DNA from 2 places in the Cupriavidus sp. 01T418 genome. Region 2 is predicted to be linked to the other one. Evidence: predicted binding sites of a transcription regulator. Region 2 holds the regulator's gene; the other holds the start of a gene.
The links. Region 2 encodes HrcA, which represses chaperone genes, less so after heat shock. Its sites were predicted from a motif close to TTAGCACTCNNNNNNNNNGAGTGCTAA; they were not measured.

Region 1 (5,115 bases), on a different contig from region 2:
CGCCGCAGAATATCGTGATCGGCGGCCTGTCCGGCGCCATGCCACCGGCGCTTGGGTGGGCGGCTGTTGCAGGCGATCTGCCGGCCGAGGCCTGGTTCCTGGTGCTGATCATCTTCACGTGGACGCCGCCGCATTTCTGGGCGCTTGCCCTGTACCGCCGGGCCGATTACGCCAAGTCCGGCCTGCCGATGCTGCCGGTGACGCATGGCGAGCGCTTCACGCTGCTGCACATCCTGCTGTACACGCTGATCATGATCGCGGCTACGCTGCTGCCGTTCGTGTACGGCATGTGCGGTTATATCTACCTGGCGGCGGCGCTGATCCTGGGCGGCGTTTTCCTGGCGTATTCCTGGAAGATGTACCGCAATTATTCGGATGCACTGGCGCAGCGGGCCTTTCGCTTCTCGATCCTTTACCTCTCGCTGCTATTCGCCGCGCTGCTGGTCGACCATTACTTCAAGTACCTGCCGCAGGCCTGAGCGGCAGGCATGGCTTGCGACATCTTGTCGCGGCCTGCGTGCGCGGGAACTCGAATCGGCGATACTGCATGACAACTGTCAATGTGACCTTGCCGCGTCCGGCCGAGTGCCGGGCGTTCCCGGCCCGCCAAACCTACCGAACCCGCATGTCAAACCGTCTCTCTCCCGGCCTCATGGCCAACTTCGCCAACTTCGCCACCTTGCGCCGGTTGTGCCTGCTGGCGCTGTGCTCGTTGCTGCTTGCGGCATGCGGGCAACAAAGGGCGTCCTTCAAGAACGTCGACATCACTGGCGGCAGTGAATTCGGCAAGGACTTCGTCCTCACCGATCACAACGGCAAGGTGCGCACGATCGCGGACTTCAAGGGCAAGGTAGTGGTGATGTTCTTCGGCTATACGCATTGCCCCGATGTGTGCCCGACCACCATGGCTGAGCTGAAGGCGGTCATGGAGCAACTGGGACCGGACGCCGACAAGGTGCAGGTGCTGTTTGTCACGGTTGATCCCGAGCGCGATACGCAGGCGCTGCTGGCGCAATACGTGCCGGCTTTCGATCCGCGCTTCCTGGGCATGCGTGCGGCCGACGACGCCGCGCTGCAAAAGGTCGCCAAGGACTTCAAGGTGTTCTACGCCAAGGTGCCGGGCACGTCGCCGTCCAACTACACCATGGACCACTCGGCGGGCAGCTATGTGTTCGACCCGAGCGKGAAGCTGCGCCTGTTCATTCGCCACGGCCAGGGGCCGGAGCCGATCGCGCACGACATCAAGCAACTGCTTGCTTCCTGAGGGGCGCCGCCGGTTGCCCCGGTTGGCAAAATAAAACAGGGCCGGTCGCGAGACCGGCCCTGTTGCCTTCGGGAAGGGGCGGGGGAGAAATGCCCGCCGCCGTCCGGCGCGCTTCAGGCGAATGCCTGCAGCGCTCCCTTCATCTTCTTCATCGCCGCGGTTTCGATCTGGCGGATGCGCTCGGCGGAAACGCCGAACTCGTCGGCCAGCTCGTGCAGCGTGGAACCGCCGGAGCCGTCGTCATTGACCTGCAGCCAGCGCGCTTCGATGATGCGGCGGCTACGGTCGTCGAGCTTGGACAGGGCTTCTTCCAGGCCTTGCACCTGCATGCGGTCGTGACGCTGGGCCTCGATCACGCGGGTGGGCTCGTTGTGATTGTCGGCCAGGTAGGCGATGGGAGCGAACTCCTCCTCGCCATCGTCGATCTGGCCTTCGAGCGCCAGGTCGCCGCCGGACAGGCGGGTTTCCATCTCCATCACTTCTTCCGGCTTGACGTTCAGCTCGCGCGCCACCGCGTCGATCTGTTCCGGCGTGAAGGTATGGGCACCCTGCTTGTGGCTGCGCAGGTTGAAGAACAGCTTGCGCTGGGCCTTGGTGGTAGCCACCTTGACCATGCGCCAGTTCTTCAGCACATATTCGTGGATCTCGGCCTTGATCCAGTGCATCGCGTACGACACCAGCCGCACGCCCTGGTCCGGGTCGAAGCGCTTCACGGCCTTCATCAGGCCGATATTGCCTTCCTGGATCAGATCCGCATGGGGCAGGCCGTAGCCGAGGTACTGGCGGGCGATGGACACCACCAGGCGCAGGTGCGACAGCACCATCCGGCGTGCCGCATCCACGGAGTCGTGCTCGCGCAACTCGCGCGCCAGCCGCTGCTCTTCCTCGGGGGTGAGCAGGGGGATACGGTGGACAGCCTGGATATAGCTGTCCAGATTTCCCAGCGTTCCGGGAAGTGTCAGTGCAAACGTCCCGGCGCCCTTGGGGGCCGTGGGCAGCTTGGTCATTTGGGTTTGGTCAGCAGATAGGACCGCGTTCACTCGATTGCTCCTTTTGCATCCGGCGGGTGGGTTGCCCGCGTACGCCAACCCATGGGGGCTACGCACTGCATTGCAACACATATTAGCACTCAAGCCGGGGGACTGCTAAGTTGGAGTAACTATAGGGTTAATAGTTCCCGACAATCACATTATGCTTTTACATAGTATTTTGCGCCAAGAGCTTGCGGGATGTGGCGAGCCCACTATCCTGCGCTGCGCTATCAGCTGAATGACAAGGGTTAGAGGGCACCCGCCGCCTTCGGTTCTTCCGCCAAATGAGATGCAGTGTTTCTTCAGGGGCTACACTCTTTTTTATTACACTGACCGCCAGTGCCGCCAGCATCGGCCGAACCGGGGAGAATTCATGTCTGCCATAGAACACTTGCTCAAACCGCATACGCGTGACCTCGGCGACTTCGCCGTAAGCCGGCTGCTGCCCGCCGCGGCAACCCAGACTGTCGGGCCCTTTATCTTCTTCGACCATATGGGACCGGTGGCGATGCCGCCCGGGGAAGGTGCGGATGTGCGGCCACATCCGCATATCGGCCTGGCGACCGTGACCTACCTGTTCGAAGGCGAGATCCTTCACCACGACAGCCTGGGCAGCAAGCAGGTGATCAGGCCGGGCGACGTGAACTGGATGACGGCGGGCAAGGGCATCGCCCACTCCGAGCGCTCGCCCCAGGCCGCCCGCGATGCCGGGCCGCGCCTGCATGGAATCCAGACCTGGGTGGCCCTGCCCAAGGCGCATGAGAACGACGAGCCGTCCTTCCATCATCATCCCGCCGCCACGCTGCCCAAGCTGGAGCGTCCGGGGGTGAGGATGACCGTGATCGCGGGAGACGCGTTTGGCGCGGTGGCGCCCGTGAAGGTGTTTAGCCGTACGCTGTACGTGGCGATCGAGCTCGATGCGGGTGCCAGCCTGGAAATTCCGCCGGAGCATGCCGAACGCGGCATCTATCCGGTGGACGGCAGCATCGCGCTGGATGGCGAAACGCTGCCGGAGCGGCATCTGGCGGTGCTGGTGCCGGGCGAGACCGTGACGCTGACGGCGCGCGAGCCGTCGCGGGTGATGCTGCTTGGGGGCGACCCGGCCGACGGGCACCGCTTTATCTTCTGGAACTTCGTCGCCAGCACCAAGGAAGCCATCGAAGCAGCCTCCCAGCGCTGGGAGGATAACCAGTTCCCGCGCGTGCCCGGCGAGGACGACCGCATCCCGCTGCCCCAGCGCAAGCGCTGAACGCCCGGGATGGCTCAGACCGGGCTGGCCCAGGTCACCCGCGTGCCTTGTTCCAGGCAACTGCGGATCGCCTCGATCTGGGTGGCGATCGGAGCGGGAACGGGCGCCTTGCCGTCCAGCACGAGCCGGATCCAGGCGGCGGTCTGGTCCACATCGCTGCCGGGCGGCAATTCCGGCACTTCAACGATGGAGCCCGCGGTGGGATCGACCAGCGTGCGCTGATGCCCATCGTGCAGCCAGTCGATGCGGCCGCCGCGGCGTGCGTCGGCCACCACCTCGCCCTCCGTGCCACGCGCCAGCAGCACATTGGCGGGTTCGCGCGAGAAGTAGTCGGTGAGGGTCTCGCGGTACTCGGGATGGGTGTAGCTGTACAGCCGCAGCGCCTCGGCCGGGGAGTGGGTGCCCACCGGCTGAAGCAGCTTGACCACGGTATGCGCGGAGTTGCGCAAGCCGATCTGCATGCGCCGGTCCAGCATGCCGGCCAGCGCCGGCGACAGCACATCGATCGGCAGCACCGCCAGCGGGCCGGGTTGGCTGTCCTTGCTGCGAAGCTGGCTTTCGGCCTGCGCCACGGCGCTGCACGGCGCGATGCCCAGCGCCTCGAACAGCGAGATGCTGGTGACGCGCCCGGTGAACGCGCGGCTGCCATGCACCAGCACGGGAATGCCTTCGCGCGCCAGCAACAGCGACAACAGCGGCACCAGGTTGGGCTGCTTGCGCGCGCCGTTATAGCTTGGGATGGTCACCACGATGCGGTCCGGCGGCGCAGCCAGCGGCAGGCAGTGCGCGTGGGCTGCATCGAGCATGCCGGCCAGTTCGTGGGGGGCTTCGCCCTTGATGCGATAGGCCATCAGCACCGCGCCAAGCTCGATATCGGCCACGCGGCCGGCCAGCATGGCATCGAACAAGGCCTGGGCATCTTCGCGCGGCAGCGCGCGGGCGCCGTTGACGCCCCGGCCGATTTCCTTGATGTACTTTGCGGCGGCAAAAGCAGGGGCGGCGGTAGCGGGCGTGCTGGTCATGGCGGGCTGGGGCAATGTGGTTTGAGGTTCATGATAGCGGAGCGAGCAGGCTGTGCCCATGGCATTGGGCATGCCAGCGCGACATCGAACAATGCCGCGCTTGGTTCAGGCCTTGATCTCGAAGGCGTCGGCGTAAGCCCTCGGGTCCTTGCTGGCATCCCACACCACGCCATCCAGCAGCTTCGCGGTGCGGAAGTCGCTGTTGGGCACCGGCACCTGCGCGGCCGCGGCGCCCTGCTTGTAGATGTCGATGCGGTTGACCTTCTTCGCCACCGCCAGGTAGTCGGGATGGTCCTTGAGCAGGCCCCAGCGCTTGTGCTGCGTGAGGAACCACATGCCGTCGGAGAGGAAGGGATAGTTGGTGCCACCGTCCTGGTAGAACTTCATCGAGTGGGGATCGTCCCAGGTCTTGCCCAGGCCGTTGCTGTAGCGGCCGAGCATGCGGTCCAGGATGATGTCCATATCCGTGTCGATGTAGGATCTGGCGGCAATGGCTTGCGCGGTCTTGCGGCGGTTGGAGGCCGAGGCATCGATGTACTTCGATGCCTC
Region 2 (5,115 bases):
GGGGCCATATTGCATTGCCGCAGCGCCCCCCCTAAGATGAAATCATATAAAAATGATAAAAATAACGGGACTCGAAGATGCATCACAAGTCAGGTCACTCCCGGAAGGTTAGCCATGCATAAGCTGCCTGTTCTGACAGTTTGCCTACTAGCCGCATTATCGGTGATGACAGCCTTCATCTGCCTCTCCGGCGCCCTTACGCCGCGAGACACCGAATACGGCAGTGCCAAGGCAGTGTTCAAGCACTACATCGTTCCCTACGTTCGCTGACACGGCCGGGCGGGTTCGGGCGAGCGCCTGCGCGGCTTGTCCTGGCTCACCCCTTCACGCCGTCGATCTGGCGCCGGTCGCGCTTGGTCGGCCGGCCCTGCAAGCGCGATGCCGGTTCCACGTTAAGCCGCCTGTTCTCGGCATCTTGCCGCCGGCGAGCCTCGCTGGCCTCGGTTTCCGCATACAGTGTCTGGGCAACGGCTGCCGGGCCGCGCGCGCCGGCGATGCCCTTCACCACCAATTCCCAGCGCTGCTGGTGCGCCTCCAGGAAGATCGTGTCGCCCGGCCTGACCTCGCGCGAGTTCTTGCAGGCCTGGCCGTTGACCTGGACCTTGCCGCGCTCCACCGCCTCGGCCGCCAGCGAACGCGTCTTGAAGAAGCGCGCGCACCACAGCCATTTATCGATGCGCAGACGGGCATCGGCCTCGAAGGATACGTTCATGCCATCACTTCCATGTCGTTGGCCAGGCGCCGGTCATGCCGCCGCCCCGCGGGTCTGGGCTTGCGTGCGCCGGGCTTCGAGCTCATGCGGATGGGGCGGCCGCAGCGGCCAGCCTTGCAGGTGCTGCAAGCCGATTTCGGCGAGTCCGGCGATCCAGCTTTCCGCATCGTTGAGGCAAGGAATGTAGTGAAATACCTTGCCGCCAGCCATCTGGAACTCGGAGCGCCCTTCCATGGCGATCTCCTCCAGCGTTTCGAGGCAGTCTGCCGGGAAGCCGGGGCAGAACACGTCGACCCGGCCGGTGCCGACTTTGCCCAGTTCCTGCAGGGTGGGCGCGGTATAGGGCTGCAGCCACTCCGCCTTGCCGAAGCGCGACTGGAAGGTGACCTGGTACTGCCCGGGCTGCAAGCCCAGCGCCTCGCCCAGCAGGCGCCCGGTCTTGAGGCATTCGCAGTGGTAGGGATCACCCAGCTCCAGCGTCCGGCGCGGCACCCCGTGAAATGACAGGATCAGCTTGTCGCCGCGCGCGAAATCCGGCGTGCCGTGTTGCGCCCAGTATGCCCCGACCTGCTGGTGCAGGGCCGCGATATACGCCGGATGGTCGTGAAAATGCTTGACCAGCCGCAACTCGGGCTGGTTACGCCATGACTTCAGCACCCGGAACACCTCGTCGAAACCCGTCGCCGTGGTGGTGCCGGAGTACTGCGGGTACATCGGCAGCAACAGGATGCGTTCGGTGCCCTGGCGGCGCAGCGCTTCCAGCACCGAGGCGATCGACGGGTTGCCGTATCGCATGGCGCACGCCACCGTCACCGCATGGCCATGCTGGTTGAGCAACAACTGCAAGGCGTGGGCCTGGCGCTCGGTATGGACCAGCAGCGGCGATCCGGTCATATGCGCCTCGCGCAGCCAGATCGATTCGTACTTCATCGCGGAAGCGCGCGAACGCAGCGGCAGGATGATGCCGTACAGGATCGGCAGCCACGCCGCGCGCGGGATTTCCACGACACGCGGATCGGAGAGGAACTGCTTGAGATAACTGCCGACCGCCTTGGGCGTCGGCGCATCGGGCGTGCCGAGGTTGATCAGCAGGATCGCCGTACGCGGCGCCTGGCCATGCTGGTAGGCCGGTTCGGGAGTAAACGTCATGCAATTTCCGGTGTGGCGGGGCGGCGCGGGCACAGGGCGCGCGGCCGCCAGGTCTCGCCGAGCTGACAGGATGAAGGGGACAGGCAGTCTGTGAGACCGGGCCAGGACAATACTAGTTCTGGCTGAGCGCGCTGGACAACAGGCGCGCGGTAATGTCAACGATCGGGATCACCCGTTCGTAGGCCATGCGGGTCGGACCGATCACCCCGAGGGTGCCGACGATCTGCCCGTCGACCTCGTAGGGCGCGGTGATGACCGCCATGTCTTCCAGCGGCACCAGCTTGCTCTCGCCGCCGATGAAGATCTGCACGCCCTGGGCGTGGCTCGAGACATCGAGCAGCTTGAGCAGGCCGGTCTTGTGTTCGAAGACGTCGAACAGCTTGCGCAGCTTCTCCATGCTGGACGAGAGGTCTTCCACCTCGAGCAGCTTGCGTTCGCCGGAAATAAAGACGTGATCGTCCTCCTCCTCCTCGGCCATGGCGCTGCTGCCCGCCTCCACCGCCGCCTGCATCAGCTGCGACATATCCATGCGCAGCGCCTGCAGTTCGCCGCGCAGGTGGTTGCGCACATTGTCGAAGCTCATGCCGGCAAAGTGCGAATTGATGAAATTGGCGGCTTCGACCAGTTGCGACGGGGAATATGGCAGCTCGGTCTGGATGATGCGGTTCTGCACATCGCCCTCGGGCGTGACGATGATCAGCAGGATGCGCTTGTCGGAGAGCCGCATGAACTCGACCTGGCGGAACGCCTGGGCGCGGCGCGGCGTCATTACCACACCGGCAAATTGCGACAGGTTGGACAGGGTGTGCGCCGCCGAGGTGATCATCCGCTGCGGCCCCATCTGCTGGCCGCGCAGCTGGCCCTGGATCTTGCCCGTCAGCTCGGCCAGGTTGAGCGCGCCTTCCAGCGACTGGGCGGTCAGCATGGTGTCGACGAACAAGCGGTAGCCGCGCGGCGTCGGAATGCGCCCGGCCGAGGTATGCGGACTGGCAATAAACCCCATCTCCTCCAGATCCGACATCACATTGCGGATCGTGGCAGGCGACAGATCGAGCCCGGAGTACTTCGACAAGGTCCGTGAGCCCACGGGCTGCCCCTCGGCGATGTAGCGCTCGATCAGGGTTTTGAGAAGCGTTTTCGCACGTTCATCCATGATGTTCCCGATTTTACGCAAGTTTACCGCGTTCGGGCGGCTCATCCGTGTTCCGGCCGGGCCGGGGGTGCCGATCTGCTGACAATGGCGGCGGCGATATGGTCTAATCCCGGCATGTCCTCGCTCCCTACGCCCGGCGCCACGCGCGCGCCCTTTCGCACCGTCGCCCTGATCGGCAGGTACGCCACCGCCGGCATCGAGGGGCCGCTGGAAGACCTGGCCGCCTGTATCCTCAAGAACGGCCAGGATGTGGTGTTCGAACGCGAGACCGCAATGGCCACCGGGCTGACCGACTATCCGACCCTGGCGCCCGACGAGATCGGCAAGCATGCCGATGTGGCGGTGGTGCTGGGCGGCGACGGCACCCTGCTGGGCCTGGCGCGCCAGCTGGCCGGCTACCCGGTGCCGTTGATCGGCGTGAACCATGGGCGCCTCGGCTTCATGACCGACATCCCGCTGCAAGACGTGCAATCGGTACTGCCCGACATGCTCGCGGGCCGCCACGAATCCGAGACCCGCATGCTGCTGGAGTCGCAGGTGGTGCGCGACGATGGCGTGATCTTCTCCGCGCTGGCCTTCAACGACGTGGTTGTCAACCGTTCCGGCATCTCCGGCATGGTCGAGCTGGCGGTTTCGGTGGACGGCCACTTCATGTACAACCAGCGTTCGGACGGCCTGATCGTCTCGACGCCGACCGGCTCGACCGCCTATGCGCTGTCGGCGGGTGGCCCGATCCTGCACCCCACCCTGTCGGGGCTGGTGCTGGTGCCGATTGCCCCACACGCGCTGTCCAACCGCCCGATCGTCCTGCCGCACGACGCCGAAGTCTCGATCGAAGTGGCAACGGCGCGCGACGCCAGCGTCAACTTCGACATGCAGTCGCTGACCTCGCTGCTGCCTGGCGATCGCATCGTGGTCCGCCGTTCGGCCAAGACCGTCAACCTGCTGCACCCGATCGGCTACAACTACTACACGACTCTGCGCAAGAAGCTGCACTGGCACGAGTACCCGAGCGAAGACAACCGGCTCTGATCCGGCCCAGATCCGCCCCTGAACCGAACCCACGATGCTGCGCAGCCTGTCCATCCGCGATTTCGTCATCGTCGATACGCTCGACCTCGACTTCTCCCCGGGCTTCACCGTCTTTACCGGCGAGACCGGCGCCGGTAAATCGATCCTGATCGATGCGCTGGCCCTGGTGCTGGGTGAGCGCGCTGACGCCGGCGTGGTACGCGAAGGCGCCGCCCGGGCCAGTATCAGCGCCACTTTCGCCACCCCCGCCGGGCTCGATGCCTGGCTGGCCGAACACGACCTCACCGGCGACGACGGCACCGTGCTGCTGCGCCGCACCGTCGATGCCGGCGGGCGCAGCAAGGCCTTCATCAATGGCGCCGCCGCCACGCTGGGCCAGTTGCGCGACATCGGCGACCGCCTGGTCGACATCCACGGCCAGCATGCCCACCAGTTGCTGTTGCGCCCGGACGCGCAGCGCCTGCTGCTCGATGCCCACGCCGGCCTTGCCGCCCAGGCCGGCGCGGTCGCCGAGGCCTGGCGCTCGTGGCGCGCCTGCGTGCGCCAGCGCGAGACCATCGAGCACCGCTCGCGCGAGATGCAGCTCGAACGCGAACGGCTCGAATGGCAGGTCGGCGAACTCGAAAAGCTGGCGCCGCAAGCCGGCGAATGGGAAGACATCCAGGCTGAATACAACCGGCTCTCGCACGCCGCCGGGCTGATCGAGGGCAGCCGCGCCGCGCTGGAGGCGTTGTCCGAAGCCGATGGCTCGGTGCTATCGGGGCTCAACAGCGTGGTGCAGCGCCTGCGCCAGCTGGAGAACGTCGATCCTGCCCTGGGCGACGTGCTGGCGGCGCTGGACCCGGCCCTGGTGCAGGTCGAGGAGGCCGCGCACTCCCTCAACCGCTACGTCGACCGGCTCGATCTCGACCCGGAACGCCTGCAACTGGTGGAGGCGCGCATGCAGGCGCTGCACACCACCGCGCGCAAGTACCGGATGCCGCCCGAGCAACTGCCGGACGAGCTGCTGGCCCGCCGCCGGCAGCTCGACGACCTCCAGTCCGCCCAGGACCTGAACAAGGCGATGGCG

Region 1: rpoH (RNA polymerase sigma factor RpoH) is a predicted target of HrcA. The motif match lies at 2,387-2,413, and genes of this name have one in related genera.

Annotation. Positions count from the first base shown of each region.
Region 1 covers NZ_JBFTQG010000003.1:335,472-340,586, forward strand. Annotated here, with positions in the region: gene cyoE (heme o synthase) at 1-479, shown strand, start outside; gene AC1DQ3_RS05720 (SCO family protein) at 653-1,264, shown strand; gene rpoH (RNA polymerase sigma factor RpoH) at 1,378-2,271, opposite strand; gene AC1DQ3_RS05730 (pirin family protein) at 2,669-3,544, shown strand; gene ybiB (DNA-binding protein YbiB) at 3,559-4,566, opposite strand; gene AC1DQ3_RS05740 (CmpA/NrtA family ABC transporter substrate-binding protein) at 4,672-5,115, opposite strand, start outside.
Region 2 covers NZ_JBFTQG010000002.1:285,142-290,256, reverse strand. Annotated here, with positions in the region: gene AC1DQ3_RS03420 (RNA-binding S4 domain-containing protein) at 317-712, opposite strand; gene hemH (ferrochelatase) at 746-1,861, opposite strand; gene hrcA (heat-inducible transcriptional repressor HrcA) at 1,974-3,014, opposite strand; gene AC1DQ3_RS03405 (NAD kinase) at 3,129-4,046, shown strand; gene recN (DNA repair protein RecN) at 4,081-5,115, shown strand, end outside.